Regions from separate parts of the Geobacillus sp. Manikaran-105 genome, predicted to be linked through region 2. Evidence: predicted binding sites of a transcription regulator. Region 2 holds the regulator's gene; the other holds the start of a gene.
The links. The regulator LexA, encoded in region 2, represses DNA repair genes until DNA is damaged. The targets are predictions, from matches to a motif close to CGAACATATGTTCG.
Positions count from the first base shown of each region.

Region 1: a site for LexA is predicted at 2,433-2,446, ahead of addB (helicase-exonuclease AddAB subunit AddB). Genes of this name have one in related genera too.

Region 1 is NZ_PIJG01000008.1:59,110-65,322, forward strand. Features, by position in the region: gene addB (helicase-exonuclease AddAB subunit AddB) at 1-2,392, opposite strand, end outside; gene lepB (signal peptidase I) at 2,531-3,085, opposite strand; gene CV945_RS04195 (TVP38/TMEM64 family protein) at 3,082-3,705, opposite strand; gene CV945_RS04200 (competence protein ComK) at 3,807-4,346, opposite strand; gene CV945_RS04205 (hypothetical protein) at 4,474-4,668, opposite strand; gene aceA (isocitrate lyase) at 4,773-6,059, opposite strand.
Region 2 is NZ_PIJG01000001.1:170,402-176,614, forward strand. Features, by position in the region: gene hflX (GTPase HflX) at 1-489, shown strand, start outside; gene CV945_RS00870 (methionine gamma-lyase family protein) at 503-1,774, shown strand; gene CV945_RS00875 (MerR family transcriptional regulator) at 1,851-2,252, shown strand; gene glnA (type I glutamate--ammonia ligase) at 2,295-3,629, shown strand; gene lexA (transcriptional repressor LexA) at 3,728-4,351, opposite strand; gene yneA (cell division suppressor protein YneA) at 4,509-4,814, shown strand; gene CV945_RS00895 (YneB family resolvase-like protein) at 4,833-5,486, shown strand; gene CV945_RS00900 (DUF896 domain-containing protein) at 5,618-5,848, shown strand; gene tkt (transketolase) at 5,946-6,213, shown strand, end outside.

The sequences.
Region 1 (6,213 bases), on a different contig from region 2:
TGCGCGAGACGCTCGCCTGAATTTTTTTTCCGTACAACCGCCGGCTCCATTGTTTTTTCAACGGCGCAGCTTTGTTTGTATAAAACAGCGCCGACACCGCCTTTTGCACCCTCTCGTTCCATTCCGGGCGGGCGATGAACACGTTGTACACATCCCACCAAAGCGGATCGATGCCATAGTTTCGCTTCCATGCGCGCAGCTGGCTGACCAAATACGTTTGTGTCGCCTGCGGCGCTGTCACAAACGCCTCCGCCTTCTCTTCCGGGGCATCGAACGGATCGTTGCCGCACAAGCGCACCTTCACCTTCGGGAACAGCTCCGACAATTGTTTAATCAGCGGCGATGGCATGAGCGCTTTCCCTTCGCCATCGGCCAGCGGGTATGTAACATACAGCCGTTCGCTTGGACAGGCAAGCGCCAGGTAGATAAAAAACGGATCGTAAAACAGCTGTTCCCGGCTCCCCGGCGCAAGCGCCACACCGAGTTCGCGCAGCTGCTCCCGTTCGATTTCCGCCATAAGCCCATCCTCTTTCGCCCTGGCCGGAATGACGCCATCGTTGGCGCCAATGACAAACGCATACTTCACGCCGATGAGGCGCGAACGGTCGAGCTGGGCGACGATCACTTGATCGATGGCCGGCGGCACAAGGGAGAACTCAAGCCGGTCAAGCCCGGCCTCGATAATTTTGGCAAATTCGGCTAACGACAACGGTTCCGCTCCGAGCATTTCAACGTATTGGTCAAGCAAATCGATGACCGCGTTCCACACCTGCTCATGCTGGCGCGCTTCCACGAGGCGGCCTTCCGCTTCCGCCTGCGCGCTCATTTGTTCCAGCTTTTTCGGAATCTGCAATTCTTCTAACAAGAGATATAGCGCCGTGCAATACCCGCGCCCGTCCTTAGCCCGGCGCAAACGGCGCTCAAGGCGGCGGAGCGGGGCGGCCAGCGTCTCCCGCCATTCGTTCAACTTGTCCTCAAATTGCCGTTCTTCATCCGTCTGCGGCACATTCAACCCGTCAAGCGCCCGGTAGCGCCGATACGGCCAGCGCTCGCCGCTCGTCCATTTGTCCCCCTTCATCCCATAAGCAAGAACATAGTTTTCGAGTTTGTCGGCTGCCTCGCGCCACATGACCAAGTCACCGTCCAACGGAAAGAGCAAATCCGTCTTCACAGCGCGAAACACCGCCTCATACCGCCAGTTTGTGGAAATGGTTTCCAAAGCAGCGCGCACAAGTTCAATGAGCGGATGATGGTGCATCGGCTCTTTTTCATCCATAAAATACGGGATGCCAAAATCAAAAAACACCGTCTTCACAAGGTCGCGGTACGCCTCCGTTTGGCGGATGACGAGCGCGATGTCGCGATAGCGCGCCCCTTCGTCGCGGACAAGGCGGATGATTTCCCGGGCGACTGCTTCCAGTTCTGCGCGGCGGTTGGCCGCCTCATAAAGGCAGACCGCACCGTCTTCCGCTTCGTAAGGTGGCAGCGGGCGGCGATGAAACTGCGCCTCGAGATGGGCGAGCGCCCCGCTTTGATGACGTCGGTTTTCCGCGAGCACGACCGGCTCTTCAAGCAAAACATCGTTGGCCAAGGCAAGCTCGCGCAACTGGCGGTACGTCTGCGCCGGCAGATAAAACAAGTCGAGCTCGTCCGGCATCGCACCATCATACGGGCGGTCGACCGTCAGGCAAACGGTGACCCGCCGGCAATGACGAAGAAGCTGCTCAATCACTATGTATTCTTGCGGGGCAAAATGATGGAATCCGTCGATATAAACATCGGCATCGCGCAAATAGCAGGAGCGGGGGATTTGTTCGGCGAGCAGGCGCAAATAATCTTCCGAATCGAGGTAATGGCCGCTTAAGCTCCGCTCGAGCTCTGCATAAACGAGCGCGACATCGCTGAGCTTATCGGCCAGCAGGCGCCGGCCCGGCCGGCTCGGCCCGCTTTCCAGCTCCTCGACACGGCGGCGAAGCTCGTCCGGCGTTAAGCAATACCGCTTGCATTCGGCGATCATCTCATGCAGCTGCTCGACAAAACCGCTTTTGTCCGCCGCACGGCCAAACAGTCTAAGCTCCTGTTTCCGCTGTTCAATAATTTTGCGAATCATCATTTGCACGCCGACATCGTGGACGTGGTAGCGGTTCATGCCTCCCGTCTCCTGCAAGACGCGCCAGGCGAGGCGGGGGAAGCTGAACACTTGGGCGCGGATCATTCCTCCTGCTCCCTCGGTATGGATTAAGGCGTATTCACATTGAAACGTCATCTGCTCCGGAACGAGGTAAACAATCGTCTTTCCTCTCGGATCTTCCTGCAGCTTGCGGCGGATTTCCGCAAGACACATAGCCGTCTTCCCGCTTCCCGATCGTCCAAGCAAAAAGCGAAGCGACACGGCGATCACCACCATTCGTTTCCTTTATCTCTTCCATTTTAGCACATATGTTCGTATTTGGTAAAGAAAAAACTGCCTTCCTTGAAAGCAACCGCTCCCTTAGGCAAAACCGCCGCCGCACCTCGATGCGCCATTTTCTCAAAAATGGAAAGCAATCTCCCGAAACGGCCAATAGCGGAGGTCTACCTTGCCGACCACTTGACTGATTTTGACGAAGCCGAAATGGCGGCTGTCCCAACTGCTGAGCCGATTGTCGCCAAGGACAAAAATGCAGCCGGCCGGCACCCGCTTTTCTCCCGTCACCTCTTCAAGGGTAAAATCGCCTGTCAGCTTCTCGCTAAGGAGTTGCTGCTTATACGGCCGCAAATACGGTTCATCGACCTGTCGACCGTTAATATACAGCACATCGTTTTTGTACTCGATCCGATCCCCCGGCAGCCCGATGACCCGTTTCACGTAATCTTCCTTTTGATTGGCGTGAAACACGACAACATCAAACCGATGAATCGGGGCAATTTCATAACGGATCTTATTGACGATCAGCAAATTGCCGCTTTGCAGCGTCGGCATCATTGACTTTCCTTCCACCATATAATTGCTGAAAACGAAAAAACGGAGCATGGCGACAAACCCGACAGCGGCGAGCCATGGCCAGCGGCGTCCCCGCTTCTTTCCTTGTTTCCGTTTGGTCACTCCCCGTCCTCCTCGCTGCGTTGTTTTTCCGTCAACGAAAATCTCGCCTCTACTCGTTTTCCCGCATACCAAAGCAGCAGCACAACAACAGCGATCGCCGCCGTACGCAACGGCTGGCGGACAAGCGCCACCAAGTCATACCCGATAAAGCTGATCGTAAAAATCATGATCATCTTTCCAAGCAAGACCGCTAATACAAACTGCTGGCGGCTGATGCGTGACAGACCGGCAACGATATTGACAAGCGCCGACGGGGTGAAAGGAAAGCAATACAGCAAAAACAGCGGCCCGAATCCGTGCCGTTCAATCCAGTGCATAAACTGGCGCACTTTTGGATGGCGGCGGACAAAATGAAAGAAACGCTGCTGGCCGATCTTCCGCGTCAGCCAAAAGACGATGAGCGAGCCGAGCGAAGCGCCAATCCAAGAAATGAAAAACCCTTTCCACAACCCGAATGCCGCTGCGTTCGCCATCACAAACACAACCATCGGCAAAATCGGAAAAAACGACTCGAGCAGCGTCGCCGCAATGCCGGGAAATATGCCGAAGGAACGGTAATGGTCGAGCAAGGAAAGCACGTGGTCGAGCGTGAGCCATTGTTTCAAAGTTTCCATATTCATCGTTCTTTCTCCATTCAAATGCCGTTTATATTTTTATTTTACACGCTCGGCCGCGCAATTTGAACTTTTGCTTGTGAAAACCCATTTTTTTATCATGGCGGTTATTCCGTCACATGCTTTTCTTGCTGCATGCGATATATGTATTGCAGTTTGCGCTCTCTCGCCTCCATTCGCTCCGACAGTTTCGTCCGCAGCTGGGCTGTTCGGTGCAATTGGTTGATGAAAGATTTGCAGGACACATCGAGGACAACGCTTTTCCCGTTGCGGAAGTATACAACCGTCCGCTCATATTTCGCAGGCTCATACCGATAGACATGCATATGCGACAGCCAAACACAGCAGGAATCTTTCGGGGAAGCGGTGGGAAAGAAGTAAATTTCGTTGGACGGTTCAATGGCGATCGGCGCTTTGTGGGTGATGCCGATCACGGCCTTTGTTCCCTCTTTTCTGCCTTGAAAGCTGCAGCCATAATAATCGCAGCTATGTCTAATAATGTCGAGGGGCGTTTGTTTGACAATGTACTCGCCATCTTCCTCGACGACCTTTGCATACAGGTCATTGTTCAACAAATAAGGGAGAATCGCCATCGTATAACGGCTCACGACGAAATGGTTTAGGATGATAAATTCATTTACTTTCATCGTCTCATCTCCTCTCAACGAACTCACCACTCCTATCATACCACTAATAGTTATATTTTTCTATATTTTGAAAAAAGTTAGCGGGTTTTTTGCACAAAAAATCCCATGACGATCGTCATGGGCATTGTCAGGAGTTTTCAAACGTCTGGCCGATTTCTTTCATTGCTAAATACTCGTTCGCTTGCTCGAGCGCCGTATGTTCGCCGACCGAGTCGCCTGCATACGTTTCCTCGTTCATCCACGATTGTTCAAAATGGAGATCGGTGCTGACGCGGAATTCGGCAGGGATTAGCTCCGGCAGACTATCTTTTTTCTTTTCCATTTCATCGCCTCCCTCCGTCTATAGAGTGCGCCAGCTTTTTCCTTTTATACGCAAAAAAAGCCCGGTCAAACCGGGCTTCCGTCGATATACGGCAATAGCCGCCGTCAAGCGGTCGTAAACTGCTCCTCTTCCGTCGATCCTTTCAAAGCGACTGTTGACGATTGGCCGCCGGAGATCACTTGGGCGACTTCGTCGAAATAGCCGGTGCCGACTTCGCGTTGATGGCGCGTTGCAGTGTAGCCATATTTTTCAGCGGCAAATTCTGCTTGCTGCAGTTCGGCGTATGCAGCCATGCCGCGTTCTTTGTAGCCGCGCGCCAGTTCAAACATGCTGTAGTTGAGCGCGTGGAATCCAGCCAGAGTAACGAACTGGAACTTGTACCCCATTTTGCCGAGCTCTTGCTGGAATTTGGCGATCGTTTCGTCGTCCAATTTTTTCTTCCAGTTGAACGACGGCGAGCAGTTGTACGCCAGCAGCTTGCCAGGGAATTTTTCATGAATGGCTTCCGCAAACCGGCGCGCTTCTTCCAAATTCGGTTCGCTCGTTTCGCACCAAATAAGGTCGGCGTACGGCGCATAGGCAAGTCCACGGGCGATCGCCTGATCGAGCCCTGCACGCGTGCGGTAAAATCCTTCCGGCGTCCGTTCACCGGTAATAAACTGTTGATCGCGCGGATCAATGTCGCTCGTAATCAAGTCGGCCGCATTGGCGTCCGTGCGGGCGATGAGCACGGTCGGGACGCCCATGACATCGGCGGCAAGCCGCGCCGCGATCAAGTTGCGCACCGCCGTTTGCGTCGGCAAAAGCACCTTTCCGCCCAAATGTCCGCATTTTTTCTCCGATGACAGCTGGTCTTCAAAATGGACACCGGCCGCTCCCGCTTCGATCATCGCTTTCATGAGCTCAAACACGTTCAGCTGGCCGCCGAACCCCGCCTCGGCATCAGCCACGATCGGAACAAAGTAGTCGATGTCTCCACTACCTTCCAAATATTGAATTTGATCCGCGCGCTGCAACGCCTGATTAATGCGTTTGACGACGTGCGGAACACTGTTGGACGGATACAAGCTTTGGTCCGGATACATTTGCCCGGCGAGGTTGGCGTCGGCTGCCACCTGCCATCCGCTTAAATAAATGGCTTTCAACCCGGCTTTCACTTGTTGCACGGCCTGATTCCCCGTCAACGCACCAAGCGCGTGGACATAGTCTTCGGTATGGAGCAGTTTCCATAGTTTTTCTGCGCCGCGCCGAGCGAGCGTATGCTCAATATCGATCGAGCCGCGCAGTTTAATGACATCTTCGGCGCTGTACGGGCGGACGATCCCTTTCCAGCGCTCTTCATTTTTCCAGCTTTCCTCTAATTGTCGGACACGTTCAGCAAATGACGCCATTTTTCCTTCCCCCATCTCTTTGTTATAATACATTATTTTTATTTACGGTTTTATTATATAACAGAAAGAAAAAAATGCAAGCTTTTTTTGAAACTTTTTTTGAATTAGGAAAATAGACACAAACTGTTCGTAAACAACACCGTTTTCCTATCCG
Region 2 (6,213 bases):
TTCATTCAAGACTTGCCGACGACGCTTATCGCCGCATTCCGCTCGACGCTCGAGGAAGTGACGGAAGCCGATTTGTTGCTTCACGTCGTCGATTCGTCTCATCCGGATTACGTTGCGCACGAGCGAACGGTGTTGCGGCTGCTCACTGAATTAGGGGCTTCTTCCATTCCGATGGCCACGGTGTACAATAAAAGCGATCAAAAAGCGTCGGAATTCATTCCGACAACGACTGCTTCCATCATGATCAGCGCGCTTTCCGCGGCTGACATTGACCGGCTTCGTTATTTTCTTGAAGAAGCGGTGAAACAGCAGATGGTTCATTATGACGTATCGATCCCGAGCGGGGAAGGAAAACTGCTCGCCCAGCTAAAATCGGACACCATTTTGCACGAATGGCATTATAATGAACAGGGGGGCACGTACGACTGTCAAGGGTACGTGCTGCCAGCGCACCCCTTGTATGGGGAATTGCAATCATTCCAACGGTAGAAAGGGTTCATCGATGTTTTGGACACAATGGAAACATGGGGAAATGATCGCTGCACTCGTTGAGGAAGTCGAACGGCAAATTGCGCCGATCCATCGGCGCATCGACCGGATTGTCGATGCGAACCAATATCGCGTGCTCGACAGTTTCCGCCGCCACCAAGTGAGCGACGGGCATTTCATTCCGTCGACCGGGTATGGCTATGACGATATCGGTCGCGATACGCTTGACCGCATTTACGCCGACGTATTCGGGGCGGAAGCGGGGCTTGTGCGCCCGCAAATCATCTCCGGCACGCACGCGATTGCCATCGCTTTGTTCGGCGTTTTGCGCCCGGGCGATGAACTGCTTTACATCACCGGCGCTCCGTACGATACGCTTGAGGAAATCGTTGGCATCCGCGGCCGCGGCGTCGGCTCGCTGAAAGAGTTCGGCATCCGCTACCGGAGCGTGCCGCTGGCGGAGGACGGTTCCGTTGACTTTCAAGCCGTTCGCGGCGCGCTCCACGAGCGGACGAAAATGATCGGCATTCAGCGCTCGCGCGGTTATGCGACACGTCCGTCGTTTACGGTGGATGAAATCGCGGAAATGATCGCTTTTGTCAAAGCGATTAAACCCGACGTCGTCGTGTTTGTCGACAACTGCTACGGCGAGTTTGTGGAGGAGAAAGAGCCGTGCCATGTCGGCGCCGACTTGATGGCTGGCTCGCTCATTAAAAACCCGGGCGGGGGCTTGGCGAAAACGGGCGGCTATATTGTCGGAAAGCAAAAATACGTCGAAGCATGCGCTTACCGGATGACCTCGCCGGGCATCGGAGCGGAAGTCGGTCCGTCACTGTATGCGTTGCCGGAGATGTACCAAGGGTTTTTCCTCGCCCCTCACATTGTCGGCCAGGCGCTCAAAGGAGCGGTGTTTACGGCGGCGATGCTCGAGCGCATCGGGCTTTCGACATCGCCGTCGTGGAAGGAGAAGCGCACGGACCTTGTGCAATCGGTCCGCTTTGACGATCCAGAACAAATGGTTGCTTTTTGTCAAGCCATCCAAGCCGCTTCTCCAGTCAACGCCCATTTTACCCCGCACCCAAGCGAGATGCCGGGCTATGAAGACAAAGTCATCATGGCGGCCGGCACGTTCGTGCAGGGCGCGAGCATCGAGCTGACGGCAGACGGGCCGCTGCGGCCCCCATATGTCGCCTACGTGCAAGGCGGGCTGACGTATTCACACGTCAAAATCGCCATTTGTTCAGCCGTCCACCGTCTGCTTGAGCAACAGCTCATTTGTTTGTGAGAAAATATGACGCATCATTGACTGTTTTCTTGACATTATGGTAAAATGAAGGTATCAAAAGCGAGGAGGAATTGGCATGAGCAGTCATATTCGTCGTTCCATGCCATTGTTTCCGATTGGGATCGTGATGCAGCTGACTGACTTATCCGCCCGCCAAATCCGCTATTACGAAGAGCACGGCCTCGTCACGCCGGCGCGCACCGAGGGCAACCGGCGGCTGTTTTCACTCAACGACATCGACCGTTTGCTCGAGATTAAAGACTTGATTGACCAAGGCGTAAACCTCGCCGGCATCAAGCAAATTTTCGCCGCCCGGCAAGAAGGGCGCCATGAGCAGCCGGAAAAGGTCGAAAAAGTGGGGAAACCGAAGCTGTCGGACGAAGAACTGCGCGAAATTTTGCGGAATGAATTGCTGCAGGCCGGACGGTTTCAGCGCGCATCGCTTCGCCAAGGAGATCTCGCTCGCTTCTTTCACTAAGGATTGAGAAATGATTTCGGAGCCGGGGGAGGAGTTTCAATCATGGCAAAATATACGCGCGAAGACATTATGCGCATCGTCAAAGAAGAAAACGTCAAGTACATTCGCCTGCAATTCACCGATATTTTGGGGACGATCAAAAACGTCGAAATCCCGATCAGCCAACTTGAGAAAGCGCTCAATAATAAAATGATGTTTGACGGGTCTTCGATCGAGGGGTTTGTCCGCATCGAAGAATCGGACATGTATTTGTATCCGGATTTGGACACGTTTGTCATCTTCCCGTGGACATCGGAAAAAGGAAAAGTCGCCCGCTTTATTTGCGACATTTACAATGCGGACGGCACGCCGTTTGAAGGCTGCCCGCGCTACAATTTAAAGCGCGTGTTGAAAGAGATGGAAGCGCTCGGCTTTACGGCGTTCAACTTGGGAGCGGAACCGGAGTTTTTCCTCTTTAAGCTCGATGAAAATGGCCGTCCGACGATGGAACTGAACGACCGCGGCGGCTACTTCGACTTGGCGCCGACCGACTTAGGGGAAAACTGCCGGCGCGATATCGTGCTTGAGCTTGAGGAGATGGGCTTTGAAATTGAAGCGTCGCACCATGAAGTTGCCCCGGGCCAGCACGAGATCGATTTTAAATACGCCCATGCCATCAAAGCGTGCGACGACATTCAAACGTTTAAACTCGTTGTCAAAACGATCGCCCGCAAACATGGGCTGCATGCGACGTTTATGCCGAAGCCGATTTTTGGGATTAACGGTTCGGGAATGCACTGCAACTTGTCGCTGTTTCGCAACAACGAAAACGCCTTTTTTGATCCGAACGGCGATTTGCAGTTGAGCGATACGGCCCGGCAGTTTATTGCCGGCGTGTTGAAGCATGCGCCGAACTTTACAGCTGTCACCAACCCGACGGTCAACTCGTACAAGCGGCTTGTTCCGGGGTACGAGGCGCCATGTTATGTCGCCTGGTCGGCGCGCAACCGCAGCCCGCTCATCCGCATTCCGGCTTCGCGCGGCATGAGCACGCGCATTGAAGTGCGCAGCGTCGATCCGGCGGCGAACCCGTACTTGGCGATGGCCGTGCTGTTGGCGGCCGGGCTTGACGGCATTCGCAACAAGCTCACTCCTCCGGCGCCGGTTGACCGAAACATTTACGTCATGACGAAAGAAGAGCGGCTTGAAGAAGGCATTGTCGATTTGCCGGCCACGCTCATCGAAGCGCTCGACAATTTAAAATCGGACGAGGTGATCGTTCAAGCGCTCGGCAAACATTTGTTTGAGCACTTCGTCGAGGCGAAAGAAATCGAGTGGGATATGTACCGGACGACGGTTCATCAATGGGAATTGGATCAATATATGGAACTGTATTAAACATGAAAAAAGCTGTCCAAGTGGGGACAGCTTTTTTTGTCGTTATGATGGCCGGCTGGGCTGCAGCGTGAGAGCGACAGCGCAGCCCCTTCTGCCGGTCAGTCAATCAGGCGATACACGCCGATCACTTTGCCAAGAATGGTGCAGTCGCGAACGATGATCGGCTCAAGGTGGGCGTTTTCCGGCTGCAGGCGGATATGGTCCTTTTCTTTGAAAAACCGCTTCACTGTCGCCTCATTCTCTTCCGTCATGGCGACGACGATGTCGCCGTTGTTGGCCGATGACTGCTGGCGGACGATGACGTAGTCGCCGTCTAAAATGCCGGCTTCGATCATGCTGTCGCCCATCACTTCAAGCATAAACAGCTGCTCCTCCCCGGCGGCGAGCCGCTTCGGCAGCGGAAAATAATCCTCGATGTTTTCGACCGCGGTGATCGGCTGGCCGGCTGTCACTTTGCCGATGATCGGCACGGAAATGATCTCCTCTTTTTTCCCCGCTGTTTCCGCATCGCTGTCCAAAATTTCAATGGCGCGCGGCTTGGTTGGGTCGCGGCGAATGTATCCTTTGCTCTCCAGGCGCGCAAGGTGGCCGTGAACAGTGGAGCTCGACGCCAGACCGACCGCTTCCCCAATCTCCCGGACGGATGGGGGGTAGCCTTTCGTTTTCACTTCGTGCTTAATAAACTCTAAAATTTGCTGCTGCCGTTTGGACAGTTTTGTCATCCTTTTTCACACCTCTTGCCACATCATTTGTTTTTATTATAGCACGGAGCAGATGAAAAAACAAACATAAGTTCGAGTTTTTTTGTTGACACAAACAAGTGTTCCTGATTATAATTAAAGAAAAAAGCGAACAAACATTCTAGGTGGGGTGGAGAATATGAAAAAAGGGTTGATGCACTATGTCGTTTTTTCCGTCTTGCTCGCCCTGATGCTGGCTGCATTCGTTTACGCCGGCGATCCGGTCGATCCGAACGAATACATGACCGTAACGGTGGCTTCCGGCGACACGCTTTGGGGGTTGGCGAGGCAGTATGAAGAGGAGCATGGACTGACGCCGGGCGAGTTTATCCGCTGGGTGGTGGAGGTAAACCATCTGTCGGGCCCGCGCCTTACAGCAGGGGAACAAATCGTCATTCCTGTGTTAAAATCAAAGCATGGCGGCTCATTGGCCGTCAACCGGTGACAGAAGGAAGGGATGGCCATGAAGGCAGTCATTTACTGCCGCGTCAGCACGGACAAAGCGGAGCAGGAAACGTCGCTGGCCAGGCAGCGGGCCGAGCTCGAGAAGCTGGCGGCCGACTGTGGCTTTGAAGTTGTCAAGGTGATTGCCGAACAGGCGAGCGGCTATGAAGCCGACCGCGACGGCGTGTTGGAGCTGTTGTCGCTTTGCGAAGAACATCAAGTTGATGCTTTGCTCATTCAAGATGAAACGCGGCTCGGGCGCGGCCACGCGCGCATGGCGGTGCTGCATTGCCTGAAAAAGAGGGGCGTGAAAATTTACAGCGCCAGCCATCGCGGGGAGATGCCGCTGTCAGAGGCCGATGAAATGGTGCTGTCGATCATCGCCATTGTCGAAGAGTATCAGCGGAAAATACATAACGCCAAAATTCGCCGCGGCATGCGGCGGGCTGTCGAGCGCGGCTACCGGCCGGACCGGAACTTGACGCGGCGCGGCGAGAACGCCGGGCGCGACCGGGTCGAGCTGCCGGTTGAAGAAATCGTCCGCCTGCGCGGGCACGGCTTAACGTTTGCGGAGATCGCCGCCACGCTCCGAAGCTTCGGTTACGAGGCGTCCAAAGCGACCGTCCATCGCCGCTACCAAGAATATATGGACGGGCAGCAGGAGCGGCATTGACCATATGATGCGTCCGTCCGTCGAGCGACGGACGGCAAACGAAGGCGGGCGAGCGCCATCGTTGCCATCTTCCCGTTTCATCGGATAAGATAAAACAAAACGATACCATGGCAGATAGGGGAAGATGACTCATGCTTGCCAAACATAAATTAGCCCGCATTAATGAACTGGCGAAAAAAGCGAAAACCGGCGGCTTGTCGGCCGAGGAGACGCTGGAACAGGCGAAGCTGCGCCGGGAATACATTCAAGCGTTCCGCAAGGCGATGACCGATATGCTTCATACGGTGACGGTCATCGACCCAAACGGCCACGACGTGACGCCGCAAAAATTGAAGGAAAGTCAGCGGCGGCGCCTCCATTAAACGGTCGGAAGAGGGGCCCGGAAAATAACGTTGTACAAGCCGTTCGATTTTCTATATGATAGTAGATGACACCATGTTGATGAAAGGGAGGAAAACAATGGCGCATTCGATCGAAGAATTAGCGATTACCACCATTCGAACGCTGTCGATTGACGCGATCGAAAAAGCGAAATCCGGGCACCCGGGCATGCCGATGGGCGCGGCCCCGATGGCGTATACGCTCTGGACGAAATTTATGAACCATAATCCAGCGAATCCCAACTGGTTTAACCGCGACCGGTTTGTTTTGTCCGCTGGGCACGGGTCGATGCTGCTTTACAGCCTGCTTCATCTAAGCGGCTACGATGTCACGATGGACGACTTGA